Regions from separate parts of the Alteromonas sp. ABD4_190 genome, predicted to be linked through region 2. Evidence: predicted binding sites of a transcription regulator. Region 2 holds the regulator's gene; the other holds the start of a gene.

Region 1 (7,696 bases), on a different contig from region 2:
CTAGCGTACACCTCACATTGTGAAAGCCGGCGAATGCCGGTTTTTTCGTTCTTTGTTACAGATCGTTTTTTATACTCAGCGCCTTACTCCGCTTTTCAATCGCAATGACTTGCGATGACCAACCATTAAACAGGTTTACTCCAATTGTAGCCAAGCTGCGTATTGGTTATGGTGGAAAGATAAACAATGGAGAGAACAATGATAAAAAACCTATCCGCACTCGCTAACTTAAGCGCAAAAATAAGTAAAAACACCCTGCTGACATCTGCTGTATTATTGAGCGGCACCGTTTCTTTCGCTGCTCACGCACAAAGCGAACAGCAGCAAGCACTTTACGATATTGCTAAAAATGTCTCTGCCGAAAACATTGAAAAAGACATTACCAAGTTGGTGAATTTTGGTACTCGCCATACCCTTTCTGAAACCGAGTCTGATACCCGTGGTATAGGCGCTGCGCGCCGCTGGATTAAATCTGAATTTGATAAAATTTCAGCTGAGTGCGGTGGCTGTTTGGAAGTGTACTACCAATCAGAAGTGATTAGTGGTGAGAAACGTATTCCAGACCCAGTGGAAGTGGTCAGCGTAATTGCGATTCAGCGTGGTAGTACTGATCCGGACCGCTATGTGATTATGTCTGGCGATATTGACTCACGAGTATCTGATGTCATGGATTTCACGTCTGACTCACCGGGTGCAAACGACAACGCCTCGGGTGTTGCCGGTACTCTTGAAGCGGCACGAGTATTATCAAAGTACAAGTTTAACGGCAGTATCGTGTATGCTGCACTATCTGGCGAAGAGCAAGGGCTTTTCGGCGGGCGTATTATGGCAAACCATGCCAAAAAAGACGGCTGGAGAATTAAAGCCGTGCTCAATAACGACATGATAGGCAATATCGAAGGGGTTAACGGTGTGATTAATAACACCACCGCTCGCTTGTTTGCCGAAGGTACACGCGTAACCGAAACGGAAAAAGAAGCGCGAATGCGACGATTCACCGGGGGTGAAGTAGACTCGCCAAGCCGAAACCTTGCCCGCTATATCGATAAAATTGCCGATAAGTACATTGAAAATTTAGACACTATGGTGATTTATCGTTTGGACCGCTTTGGTCGTGGTGGCCACCATCGCCCGTTCAATGATTTGGGCTACCCGGGTATTCGTATTATGGAAACTAACGAAAACTACACCCGCCAGCACCAAGACCTTCGCGTAGAAGACGGTATTGCCTATGGTGATACCTTAGATGGCGTTAACTTTGACTACGCCGCTAAGCTTACCGGTTTAAACGCTGTTTCTCTTGCAGCAATGGCCTGGGCGCCTAACCCACCTGCAAACGTAGAAATTGCCGGCGCCGTTCAGCCCTCAACCTTTTTGAAGTGGGATGCACTAGACGCTGAAGAGAACCCTCAGCTTAAAGGGTACAAAGTCTATTGGCGTCATACTGATGCTCCGCAATGGGAATACAGTAAGTATGTGGGCAATGTGACCGAAGCCATGCTTGAGAACGTTGTTATCGACAACTACTTTTTTGGAGTTGCCAGCGTTAACAAGGACGGTGTTGAAAGCGTTGTCGTTTATCCAGGTCCTGCGGGAAGCTTTGGAGAATAAGCGTTTGTATTGAGCGCTTATATTGAGCGTACCTATACGCTTACTCATCCAATTACGTATCCGATCAAGTTCGTGACGTTAAGTGGGTAATGGAAACTGGCTTATCGTCACGAATGACTTTACTCAACAAAAGCCTGCCTAGACGTTAGCATGACACACAATTAATTGATGCCGCTTACATTTTGTTAATTTAAACCAGTGCGGGTTTATTGGAATTAACTGACTAACTACATTACAGTGTAATAAATGCATGACGGCAGTTCGGAGTTCACCTTTGGTAAGATTTAGCGCATTTTCGCTCTCTTTTTTTGCTCGACGCCTTTCCTTGTTAGGCATCATCCTTGCCCTTTGTTTAGTCAACATTTCGCCTTTACAAGCCGCCCCCACGACTTTAGGTGCCGCTTCCTTTGAAACTTATATAAGCGATGATGGTGAGCCTGCTCGAGTTAATGCTTTGCTTGAAAAGGTGTTTGAAAAGGCGGAGTTGGATATTCAACTTCAGGTTATGCGACAAGCTTTTTTAGGTAGCTCTGTACTAACAGGGAAATTAGACGGTGAGTTTGCCCACATAAATTTGGGCGAGGACAGCAGCAATTATTTTCTATCCGACATTTACTTACCTGTTTATCTTTACGCAGTAAGTAAGAAGGCAAACGTAGAAGACATAAAGCTTTTTCCACACTTAAAAGGTAACCGGGTTGCGATTGAAAACCGCTTTGCAAACACACCCTCGTTCAGACTACTTAAAGATATAAAGTGGTCGCGCAACCCCACAACGTTTGATGCCTTTCGCCAACTTGCCGATGATAGAGCACCTTACTTGATTACTACCCAGCTTCTCACGCGAGAGCTAAACATACTGCTGGCGAACGATAACGAAGAAACTTTGCACTTTTCAGCAAAGCCTTTAGCCAAAACGGGGTTTCAAATAGCTATCAGTAAAAATGTTGCCAGTGCTGAGAGCATTATTGCAAAATTTAACCAAGCCATATCAACGTTACAAAATAACGGTGAACTTAATCAGCCTCTTGCATTGGCATGGCTAACGAAAGATGTGAATGGAGATGGCGTAGCCGACTATATTGGACATAGCAGCATAACTACAACTGCGGACTTATTAGACACAGTTTACTCGCTAGATGGTAAGCCTACCTCTGAAAGCAGCATGTTTTATGTTGATGGTAAGCAATATGTATCGTTAGAAGAGGCACGCGCAGTACTCTCAGCTAAAGAAAGCTTATCGGCCCGAGAGTCACTTTTAGATAAAAGTGTCTATGAACAGCTGCTTCGCCGCTGGTAGATGAATTTTGAAAGCCTAACAGATCCTAACTCGCTATTGGGCATCAACGGAGCCTGATTTAAGACTCTGTATTCAGGTTGTAGTCAATACAATGCCACGCAGTATGCACTTATCCGCGCGCTGAAGGCTGTCTAGACCTACAGGCGCGGTTTTCAGCTATTAGAGTGACGTTTCTGGCATGTACATTTCCAAAATAGTCAGCAACTCTTCTCCGTCAACGGGTTTAGATACGTAATTATTGAAGCCGGCTTTAAGGGCTTTAACGCGGTCTGATGTATAGGCGTATGCAGTAAGTGCCACAGCGTTGAGCTTCGCAATCTCGGGGATTTCGCTAGCTCTTATTTTTAACACTAGACCTAACCCATCCATTTCCGGCATGCCAATATCCGACAGTAATAGATCGAAAGCTTCGGGCATATCGTTTAGCTCTTTCCATGCGAGCAGCCCGTTTTTAACTACGTTGACGCGGGCACCGTTAGACTCTAAAAATAACTTTATAAAGTCACGGGCGTCTTGCTCGTCTTCTGCTACCAAGATTCGTAAACCGCTTAAACGCAAAGACTCGGTTAAATCACTGATTTCGCTATTCTTGGTTTCGATAATGTCATCGTGCAAGCTAAGAGGAGCAATAGGCAAAGATACAAAGAAAGTAGTCCCGGAATTTGGTCCATCACTTTCGGCGCGAATTTCCCCGCCGTGCATTTCAACTAAGCTCTTTACAATGGATAAACCCAGCCCCAAGCCGAGTTTGTTATGAGAATCTTTACCTTGGTAAAAGCGCTCAAAAACCCGGGCTATCTGATCTTGGGTCATTCCTTTACCGTTGTCTTTTACACGAAACAAGTAATTTGAATGTTCTCTTCGGCCCCGCACATGTACGGTTCCGCCTTTTGCTGTAAATTTAAGAGCGTTACTGAGCAGATTATTTATCACCTGCTTAATACGCAAATTATCACCCAGAATTTGAGTATGCTCGTCTTCGCAATTGATCGACAAATGGATATTCTTGCTGGCAAAGCCCGCTTCAAATGATTTAGCCACCTCAGAAATAGATGAAGCAATATTAAGTGAATGCGTGCTGAGCTTCATGGTGCCGGAGATAATGCGCGACAAATCTAAAATGTCATTTATTAAGGCGGCCTGTGTAGACGCAGCGCGTTTGATAACGCCTAATGCGTCGGACATTCTATCGACATTCGTCACATCCATCAGGGCTAAATCGGTCCAACCTACAATTGAATTAAGGGGTGAACGAAGTTCATGGGAAATACTCGCTAAAAACTGATCTTTAGCTTTATCTAACTCTTCTAATTTACTAATTTGCTTATCGAGCGAAGCTTTCAGGCTTAGCGCGTAAGGTATAAATAGATGATCAAAACCTTCTATTATAAGCTGATCATCCTCACTCCACTCAATCGACTCATCAGCAACACTTTGTAAGTACATATCAAAGGAATTACGAGGCGTTAGTACCTTACCAATATCTTTGTTTGCGGCTTCGCGGCCCGCCCATCGTATGGTTTTGTCTTTTTGCTCTCTAAACCAAACCGTGTAGTAACCAAGCTTGGCAGATACACAGGATATATACATGCCGCGAATGCCATTGAGGTCACATTGCTCCGACACTTCTTCCGCCAGCTTGCTAATAGCAATTGACTCTTCAGAATTTGGAATGACGAATTTGTCGAGAAGGCGAGTTAATGTTTGTTCAGAGGGCGTTTTACCTACTAAATATTTATCTACAGGGGTAATAACCGCCATACCACATGCATTGGCAACATCCAAAAGGCCTTTTTCTTTTTGGGTTATCGCCTCAAGCGGGTTAGCAAAGCCAGTAAGCTGATGAATAATAGTGTTTAGCTTACGTTGGCGAATTTGAAACTGTTCTTTCTTTTCATGCAAGGCTTTAGTGTGTAGCTGCCACGCATAGAGATGACCGAGGGATTCGCATACCAAACGCTTTTTTTGGTCGATATATTTAGGCTCGTTATTGTGACAAGCAAGTAACCCCCAAAGTTTACCTTCAAACACAAGGGACACTGAAAACGATGAACGTATACCCATGTTTTTAAGATAAGTAATATGAACCGGCGACACTGAACGAACCATAGACATGGATAAATCCAGTGGCGGTCGCTCTGCTTCTTGCACTGTTGGCTTTAAAGCAATAGGGTTTTGTTCTACGTCAAATACGCAACGTACGCGATTTTTTAAGTACAGAGCTCGGGCTTGGCTAGGAATATCAGATGCCGGAAATTTCAAACCTTTGAAAGAGCGTGAAGCTGGTAATTTTGCTTCGCCAATTACTTCTCCGCTATAGGTTTTATCGAACTGATAAACCATCACCGAATCAAACCCTATATAGCGCTTAAATACGCCCGCAATGGCGTCTGCGACATCACTGATAGACTCGCATCCATCCACATCAGGAAGCAATGTGCGAATATCTACGTCCATCGGTACCCATTGTTGGGCAGCTTCATAGCTAAGCTGCGGGGTGGGCTCTAATTCAATAACAAGTAAACCGTTTGAATCGAACGCGACACCGCTACCCTCTTTTTCCCAGTTGTCTAAATGAAGCGCGTTGTCGGCAAATTTCCATTGATACGCTCGGCGCGTGTCTCCGCCTTTTACGCTTTGATAAATACTTTGAAAAGTGGGGGCATCATCAGAAGGGGTATCGATGAGTTCAGTAATAAGGGTTTCACCCGCAGTGATACTGACTTTAAATAGTTCATTGATGTTTTCACTGAACACCTGAATTTTTTTAGTTTCAGGGTCTACCGCTATAACGTAACCAAAGCTTTGAACACTTTCGATTAGGTGAATAGCTTCATCTTCGCAGTTCTGAAGCGTCTTTATCTTTTTATCTGTAACGTGTTGCATTGCCTTGGCCGAGAAATTTTGAAAGCTAACTTTCATGAGGGTTTTAATTACACAACCACGATAACAACTTATTGCAACCAAAGCATGCAATATCGTTGAAACTTTCCTAATTAACTTTTATTAAATTATCAATAAAATTTAGCTTACAAAGCTTTTTATTGTTGCTTTTTTTGATCTGACGCAATAAACTTTCAGTAATTTCTGAAACTTCTGGAAAATAAGAATGAAAATGACGCCTTTAATTACATCTGCAGTCATGCACTTTGGCGAAATGGGAAGTCGCTGGGGTTTTAATAGAACAGTAGGGCAAATTCTTGCGCTTATTGTATTAAACGAAGAGCCCATTTCGGCACAAGAGGTTGCCGATGCGCTCAATATCTCCAGAGGCAATACCAGTATGGGTTTAAAAGAGCTTCAATCATGGCGCCTAGTAAAACAACATCACGTTCCCGGCGAAAGAAAAGAGTTCTTTATTCCCGCTGGCGATATCTGGACATTAGCAAACAGAGTATTTGAAGAGCGCAGAAAGCGCGAAATAGACCCAACCATGAGCCTGCTTCGGGATTTGCTTCTTGACGCACCTGCTAATGAAAAGGAGGCAAACGCCCAACATAAACTGAACGAAATTCATGATTTACTCGAATCAATTACGGCATGGTCTGAAGAGCTTCAAAATCTTGGACCTGAAAAGCTAAACACGTTGATGAAGTTAGGTTCTGGCGTGGGCCGTATGCTTGAGCTTAAGGACAAGCTGCTTCCGGGGAAAAACAGCGTTAACTAAGGGGGCTCTCTGTGGATGCATTCTTGCTGTCTCGATTACAATTTGCGTTAAATATTAGTTTCCATATTTTATTTCCAACCATCACCATGGCGATGGGCTGGTTTCTATTCTATTTTAAACTGCGTTCTAACATTTCAGGTCACCCTGTGTGGATGCGCATGTATCGTTTTTGGGTACGTGTTTTTGCCCTAAGCTTTGCATTAGGCGTGGTTAGCGGCGTCACAATGTCATTTCAGTTTGGCACTAATTGGCCTGGATTCATGGAGAAAGTGGGTAACGTGGCCGGTCCGCTCTTAGGTTACGAGGTACTGACCGCTTTTTTCTTAGAAGCCACGTTTTTAGGCATCATGCTATTTGGTATACGCCGTGTTCCTAACTGGCTGCATACAGCATCCACCCTTATAGTCGCTCTCGGCACCACAACATCTGCATTTTGGATATTAGCGCTTAATAGCTGGATGCAAACCCCACAAGGTTTTGAAGTAGTCGATGGTGTGGTGTATGCCACCAACTGGAAAGAAATCATTTTCAACCCATCTTTCCCTTATCGCTTTGCTCATATGATGTTGGCGTCTGGGTTAACGGCTAGTTTCCTTATTGCCGGGCTTTCAGCCTACCGCATGCTTAAAGGCGACGACAAGCTTGCGCCTAAGCTCGCGCTTAAAACTGCCACCTATACGGCGGCAGTGTTAATTCCGCTGCAAATTTTTGCGGGCGACATGCACGGTTTAAATACCCTTGAACATCAACCTCAAAAAGTGGCAGCGATGGAAGGGCTTTGGGAAACCACTGAAGGCGCACCTTTGTTGCTTTTTGCAATTCCTGACGAAGAAAGCAAAGAGAATCATTTTGAAATTCCTATTCCCTACGGTGCAAGTTTAATTCTTACCCATGAGCTCAAAGGAGAGATAGAAGGGCTTAATGAGTTTGAGGGAGAGCACCCACCTGTAGCCCCTGTTTTCTTCGGCTTCAGAGTCATGGTAGGTATGGGTATGCTAATGCTGGCTGTTTCATGGCTTGGTAGTCTTTACCTTATTCGCAAGAAAGAATTTCCTGTGTGGCTGAAACGTACGTTTGCAGGTATGGCATTTAGCGGCTGGATAGCAACGTTAGCTGGC
Region 2 (7,696 bases):
AGCAAATAGCATGAGTATTATTTACGTATTAATTCCAATCGCCATTATCATAGTCGCTGTCGCTATCGTGATATTCTTTTGGGCGGTGAAAACTAATCAATTCGAGGATCTAGACCGTCAGGGGTACAGTATTCTATTTGACGATGACCTTCCGCCAGAAGAAAAAAAGCTAGCTGAGCAACGCAAGCAACTTCAAGACAATAAAGTAGACAAAAGCCAAGCGCCAAATGGAAGGGATTAACTACTTCTCTGCCTTTCTTATCGGCTTAGCCGGCGGAGTTCACTGTGTGGGAATGTGCGGTGGAATTGTCGCTGCGCTAAGGATGGTATCGCCTAAAGGCGCTTCAGCACTACCCTATACCCTTGCCTATAACATGGGACGTATAGTGAGCTACACCATCGCCGGAGCAATAACCGGGGCGCTTGGCAAAATAGCCGCCGACTACGTGCCCCTTGCCAACTATGCCCTATCCTTGCTAAGCGGCCTTATGCTGTTGTTGCTGGCCTGTTATTTAGGCAAATGGTGGACGGGTTTAACGGTGTTGGAAAACGCAGGAAAAGGTTTATTTTCCAAACTGCAGCCATTATCTAAGCGTTTTTTACCTTTTAAAACCCCTTTTAGCGCTATTCCCTATGGTTTTATTTGGGGTTGGCTTCCTTGCGGGTTGGTGTATTCCACACTTACCTGGTCTCTCGCGGCGGGGAATGCGCTAGAAGGCGCTGCTATTATGTTCTTCTTCGGTTTAGGTACATTACCCACCTTGCTCGCCGCAAGCGCTGGTAGCCAGTATATAGTTCGATGTTTTCAACATAACCATGTTAGACAAATTATTGCAGGAATAATGGCCATATATGCCGCTTATCTTATTCATAGCGCAATCGTTTAAAAATGGGTGTATTATTGTCGGGTATTCTTTTACAGAGCGTGCATTATGAGCAAAGGAAGCCAATTTTCTATTCACTGTCAAAACTGTAGTTTCAGTCACCTGTGTTTACCGGTGGCGTTAAACAAAACAGAAATCGAATCTCTTGACGATATTATTGAACGCAAGAAGCCGCTTCATAAAGGTGACACGCTGATTCAAACTGGTGATAAATTCCGTTCTCTATTTGCAGTGAGAACCGGTTCATTCAAATCATTTGTGACTAATACCGAAGGTGAAGAACAGATTACCGGTTTCCACTTTCCTGGTGACATTATCGGTTTCGATGCATTAAGAGAGAACAAACACCAAAGCTACACCTCTGCGCTAGAAACAGCCATGGTGTGTGAGCTTCCCTACGAGACTCTCGACGAAATGTCAGTGCAATTTCCAAAGCTGCGCCACCAGATCATGAGCTTCATGAGCGCTGAAATAAAACAAGATCACGACATGATCATGCTTTTAAACAAGCGTACTGCAGAAGAGCGTTTATTATATTTTATCTCACATCTTTCTCAGCGCTTTGAGGAACGCGGCTTTTCCCATAGAGAATTCCACTTAACCATGACGCGCAACGAAATTGGAAACTATTTAGGCTTAACGATAGAAACCATTAGCCGTTTACTGAGCCGTTTTCAGAAGGAAAACATTATCAAGGTTGACGGTAAATTGATCTCTATTTTGGATTTTGATCGGTTAAATACCAAGTTAGAGGCGTTAAATGGCCCTAGCGTAGTCTGTAACGGTTAATTTATTCTTCTGGTATCTTTAGCGCGCTACATGCGCGCTTTTTAGTTTTAACCTTTAAAGTTTCACTGTATTCCCTCACTGGGTTACACGATATCCATCCATTGTGCGTTAAAGCTCCCGTAACATTCGAATTGGCCCTTTTTTTATCAACGAATTATTTAATCCTTGATCGAAAACAACTCACGTTTTTCTAAATGTCGTTTATAGTTAATGTAAACGGTTTTGAAACAATATCGATGTCGACAGCCATACAAAGCTTTGTAGTTGAGGAGACGTTATGATTGAGTGTAAACGAATTCTTGCCGTGGTGGACGCGGAACGTGACAACCAGCCTGCCCTAAGCCGTGCCTATGAACTTGCGTCAAAAACCGGCGCCACGGTTACCGCTATGATGGTGGTATATGATTTGTCTTACGATATGACAACCATGCTTAGCCCCGACGAACGTGAATCAATGCGCGATGCCGTTACAAAAGAGCACGCCAAATGGTTATCTGCCCAGCTAAAAGAACAAGGCTTTTCAGAGACCGATATTGTGGTTGAGTGGAACAACCGTACTTATGAGTCGATTATTTATTACGCCCTTAATAACCAAATTGACTTAGTGGTAAAAGCCACTAAAAAACATGACGACCTTGCCTCAGTGATCTTTACCCCTACAGACTGGCATCTAATGCGCAAGTGCCCACGCCCTGTACTGCTCGTTAAAGAACACGACTGGCCAGAAGGCGGTGAAATTATAGCTGCAGTAAACGTAGGCAGCGAAGATGACGAGCATGCTGCGTTAAACGACAAGCTTACGATCATCGCTAACGATTATGCTTCTTTGTTGAAAGGTAACGTTAATTTAGTGAATAGCTACCCTACAACTCCACTTAACATTGCCATTGAAGTGCCAGAGTTTGACCCTGATACGTATCACGATGCGGTAAAAAATCATCATATGAAAGAAATGCGTAGTCACGCGCTGAAATATGGTATTCCAGAAAATAAATGTGTGGTGAAAGAAGGCTTGCCTGAAAAAGTTATCCCGCAAGTGGCTAAAACACTCGATGCCGAGTTAGTTGTAATAGGCACCGTGGGACGGGTTGGTATTTCGGCGGCGCTTATTGGCAATACTGCCGAGCACGTTATTGATGAACTAAATTGTGACGTACTTGCGATTAAGCCAGATGGGTTTGAATCACCGATAACCGTGTAGTTAACGACTTAATTGCGCTTAAATACCAAGACACTTGGTGGCGACAAATGGCGAATCGGCGATGGGCGTTAAAAAAAACCTGCGCATTTAGCGGTTTATTCCGAGAGTTAATCATACACGCTTAAATCAGTACTTAACGCTTCTCGATAAATTTAACAACACAGCCATAGTCTCGAAAAGGCGCTTTAATGTATAATGGCACCTTTATCACAAACCAAGCTAGTTAATTATGAGTTTAGGCACAAGCAGTGCTGATGCGCCGACGTTAAACGCCGCGCAAAGTAAGCAAAAGTACAACTTCAACAAACTTCAGAAACGACTTCGTCGCAACGTGGGTAAGGCCATTGGCGATTTCGGTATGATTGAAAACAACGACAAGGTTATGGTGTGTTTATCGGGCGGTAAAGACAGCTATACCATGCTTGATATTTTATTGTTTTTAAAGAAGATTGCGCCTATTCATTTTGATATTATTGCGGTAAATCTTGACCAGAAGCAACCTGGTTTTCCTGAACATATTTTGCCCGAGTACTTAGACAGCATTGGCGTTGACTACAAGATTGTAGAAGAAGACACCTACTCTATTGTTAAAGACAAAATTCCTGAAGGAAAAACGACTTGTTCGCTTTGCTCTCGTTTGCGTCGTGGTATTTTATACCGCACTGCGAAAGAATTAGGCGCCACTAAAATTGCATTAGGTCACCACCGCGACGATATGCTTGAAACGTTTTTCCTAAATATGTTTCACGGGGGCAAGCTTAAATCTATGCCGCCAAAACTGGTTAGCGATAACGGCGAACATATAGTAATTCGTCCTTTGGCTTACTGCACAGAAAAAGACATTGAAAAATACTCTCAAGCTGCTGAGTTCCCGATTATTCCTTGCAACCTTTGTGGTTCACAGGAAAATCTACAGCGCCAGAACATAAAAGCAATGCTTCAAGACTGGAACCGCCGTTTCCCAGGTCGTATTGAATCAATGTTCCGCGCGCTTCAAAACGTGGCCCCTTCACATCTTGTAGACAGTAACCTTTATGATTTTAAATCTATCGTCACCCAAGACGGCCCCGTTGCTGATGGTGATATAGGATTTGATGAACCTTCTTTTGCTACAGAAAATAGCGCAGATCCCAGTGATGAAGACAACGCTATCGAAGTAGTAAATATTATGGAACCAAAGTAGATGAAGATTGGACTTGCATTAGGTGCCGGTGCCGCAAGGGGCTGGACACACATTGGTATAATTGAAGCTTTGGAAAAACTTGGCGTTAAAATCGACGTTGTTGCTGGTTGCTCCATTGGTGCTTATGTTGGTGCTGCCTACGCAAGTGGCAAGCTAGAAGGTTTAAAAGAATGGGCCTGTTCACTTAGCGACTGGCAGGTACTCGCTCTTATGGGTGTTGGATTAAGACGTGGCGGTATTGCCAGCGGTCAAAAGGTTTTCGACAAACTTGCCAGCGAGTTTTGTGTCTCCTCCTATGAAGAAATGCTGAAGCCCTTTGCGACGGTGGCAACTGACCTCTATACCGGCCGTGAAGTGGTATTTAATTCAGGTCCTATCGGTGACACTATTCAAGCATCGTGCGCTATTCCAGCGCTCTTTGCGCCCGTGGCACATGGTGATCGCTGGCTGGTAGATGGTGCGGTTGTTAACCCTGTACCGGTTAACTTGTGTCGACAGTTAGGCGCAGACTTTGTTATTGCGGTTAATCTCAACGCAGACTTTCGTCCGCTTAGGTTGGAAAAGTTAAGGCAAGACCACGAAGAAAACCAACGTAAAACCGAAGACTTTTTTACTAAAAGCCAAAATGTCTTACGTCAATGGTTTTCGCCTGATAGTAAAGAAGACAAAGCGTTAGATAGAAATGACGATAAAGACGAAGTTTTGTCTGACGCTGACAAGGTTTTAACTGACACTGACGAGGTTAAAACTGAAGAAGGTATTGCTTCTGATGTTATTGAAAAAGTAGAAGAAGAACTTACAGAAGTGCCTGCAAAGGTGAATAAGCGCAACCCGCCAGGAATTATGAGCGTAATGAGCAGCTCACTTGAAATACTTCAAGCTCGTGTTACTCGGTCTCGTTTAGCCGGCGACCCGCCAGATATACTAATAGAACCTCAGCTTACTGATGTAGGTATCATGGAGTTTCATAGGGCAGAAGAACTGTGCGCAAAAGGCGAAGAGACCATCGCGCGAATTGCAGAGCAAATTAGGTATCAGTTACTAACCTGATACCTAATTGTTCAAAAGATAGATTAACTTGAGGCCATAGCTGTAACACGCAGCGGCGCGTGTGGTAGCGTTAAGCCTTTCGCTTCGTTGATCCACTCTTGTTCTAAATGCAGAACGCCATTGTTAATTTGTACGCCCTGCGGCGTAACGAAATCTAAATTTTTGTCTTCGAACTGAATCATCAAGCCCTTCACCGATGGCATCATAAAAGACAAAAAGCTCCCCATTTCATTGAAAAAGGCTTCATACTGTTCGTATAAGAAAGTGAGTTCTTCTTTTTTGTAATACTGTTTTAGGTACTCGGGCTTGGTTTCAAGCTGCACCGACATATCACAAACGTTCGCACGTTCGTTTAAGTCGATACGTACCAGTGCATTAGCCAGTTTTAGTGCTTTTTCAGTGGGTACGGTAAAACGTCCTTCATCAGTAACGTCTAGTGGCATTGTTTTCTTGTCGGTAACGATAGATGCACCGTTAACCTCGCATAAACGCCCTTCACCTACACGAACAAAACCAAAGGCAAACTGAAGCGCTTGGGTATCTTCGTTATCTAGCTTTTTAACATGGCTGTAGAAACGGCTGTACTCTACATCTATCGTTTCAGCAGATACGGATGTACTAGCAAAACCGACAAACAGAGATGAAGCAAGAAATAATGCAGCGCGTATCATTCGGATAAAAACTCCTCGTTAAATAGGATCATTGTTTGAAGCTCTTCAACATAAGCGGCTCCTCGCTCGGAATAGTTCATCAGCCCTTCAGCTAGTGCAACACCTGTGATGGGTAATTGGTTAGCTCTCAGTCGGCTGCGGATCTCTCTTAAGTCAGCATAGGCATCGTGTCTGTTGAGGTTACGCATATAGGTGTACGTAGCTCGAGACAAGTTGTCAAACTTGGCCACTTCATGAGATGCGCCGTCGTTTCGACGACTCGGAACGAAACCGCACCCTTTTGAAAAACACCACAAACCGAAGAAGTTGTAGCCCTTCCTTGCAAATCGGCTTGTTCCCCATGCAGATTCATTCGCAGCCTGCACAAGTACCAGTTCTTCAGGTAAAACATCAATTTTCTGCAGTAAGGCTAATAGTTTAGTCTTTAAAGGCTGTGTGGGTTTTACCCGATATTCCTCTTCAAGCCACTCAAGCCTAGTCATGTCGTCTTCAGACAGTGACTCATTAGCTAACGCCTTTCTGTAAAGGGTTTGTATATAGTGCCTTAGAGTAAGCAGGTAAGCGTTTTGTTTCTCTACCTCGGGGCGTAGATAATTAAAAAACGCCTCTTTTTTCTCTTTTACGTCACTATAACCAGAGAAATCAGGCACCGGCTTTTTCGCCATTACCGTTTGAGGTATATCTAGAATATCAGGCTCGTCCTCGGTAAAAATAATGGCGTTAATGACGATAACCGCCAGAACACCCAACGTTATAAGGACAATTTTAAAGGTTTCTCGTTTATGCATCGAAGCTCGACTCATTCACATCGTTTTCAGATGCTTCCGTGCTTACTCCTTGCTCGCCAATTAATTCCTGATAGAGCAACCCCATCATACTAAAATAAAAGGGTAACACCCAAATTAGGGAAACCCCGAACGTCAGCGGTACCGACACGAACAATAAGAAGAGAACGCCGAAAATACTGGCTATTTGAGCCCAGTACGCATTAAATACTCGGCAGGAAAGAATAATTGCGCTTATTGGCGTTAACTTTCTGTCGGCCACTAACATTAGAGAAAAAGAAGACGCTAAATAGAAGTACACACCTGGAATGATGAGCAGCATCATGCCTAACTGCACAAGGATACTGTTGACTAGCTGGGTTAACGCTACCAAAAATATTAAGGGGAAAAACTGAAATACTGTAAATACCGATGTTTTTACACCACGCGCTACAAAAACCCCCATCATATATAAACCAGTCAGTAACGGAGCAACGATACAGATTGCCACAATCTCGATAATAGACTGGTGCTCGAAAACATAGCTACCGTCTTCATTAATGGTTATATACTGTTGCGCGAATACCCCTAACACCACAAAGGTCAAAAATAGAACCAGACTAGCTTGCAGTAATGATGAAAAATTAGCTTTGGTTAAACCGGCAGCACGGCGCAAGAGACCCTTAGTATCGAATTGATACTGTTTGGACAACGTACTGTTGAGGCGGTCTGGGTTTACGTCTTTCACACAACTCTCTTATATTTTTAGAAAAATCGGCGCGATTATATCAATTCACGAAAATAATTGCCTGTTTGTGTATTAAACAAAAATTACCCCAACACCAACTTAGCGGCTAACCCGACTAAAAGCACGCCCATAGCCCTATCCAACCAATAGCCCTTTTTGCCAATAAGTTCAGCAACTTTACTGGTACTTAAAAGGTAGGAAAGGAAACAAAACCATAACCCCGTGGCAAACGCTAAGTAGATACCGTAACCAAGCTTTATGCTAAATGGCGTATCAATGCTGATGATTGCAGTAAATAACGAGAGGAAAAAAAGTGTCGCTTTTGGGTTAAGGCCGTTTGTCAGAAAACCCATCCAAACGGCACGTTTTGCCGAGATTTGTGACATCTTTTTTTCCGCATTTACGT

What was found. The regulator FNR, encoded in region 2, switches genes on or off when oxygen is low (the NO sensors DNR and NnrR bind a similar motif). The targets are predictions, from matches to a motif close to TTGATCTAGATCAA.
Region 1: the regulator FNR is predicted to act here: its motif matches at 5,968-5,981, upstream of ACXAFM_RS11645 (GbsR/MarR family transcriptional regulator).

Annotation. Positions count from the first base shown of each region.
Region 1 is NZ_JBSWWN010000001.1:2,642,812-2,650,507, reverse strand. It holds gene ACXAFM_RS11660 (M28 family metallopeptidase) at 199-1,611, shown strand; gene ACXAFM_RS11655 (substrate-binding periplasmic protein) at 1,886-2,911, shown strand; gene ACXAFM_RS11650 (ATP-binding protein) at 3,071-5,797, opposite strand; gene ACXAFM_RS11645 (GbsR/MarR family transcriptional regulator) at 6,021-6,578, shown strand; gene ACXAFM_RS11640 (cytochrome ubiquinol oxidase subunit I) at 6,590-7,696, shown strand, end outside.
Region 2 is NZ_JBSWWN010000002.1:3,476-11,171, reverse strand. It holds gene ACXAFM_RS17670 (heavy metal translocating P-type ATPase) at 1-9, shown strand, start outside; gene ccoS (cbb3-type cytochrome oxidase assembly protein CcoS) at 11-241, shown strand; gene ACXAFM_RS17660 (sulfite exporter TauE/SafE family protein) at 228-887, shown strand; gene fnr (fumarate/nitrate reduction transcriptional regulator Fnr) at 933-1,673, shown strand; gene uspE (universal stress protein UspE) at 1,951-2,874, shown strand; gene ttcA (tRNA 2-thiocytidine(32) synthetase TtcA) at 3,104-4,057, shown strand; gene ACXAFM_RS17640 (patatin-like phospholipase family protein) at 4,058-5,107, shown strand; gene ACXAFM_RS17635 (DUF2987 domain-containing protein) at 5,131-5,778, opposite strand; gene ACXAFM_RS17630 (glucosaminidase domain-containing protein) at 5,775-6,566, opposite strand; gene ACXAFM_RS17625 (YciC family protein) at 6,559-7,290, opposite strand; gene ACXAFM_RS17620 (LysE family translocator) at 7,374-7,696, opposite strand, start outside.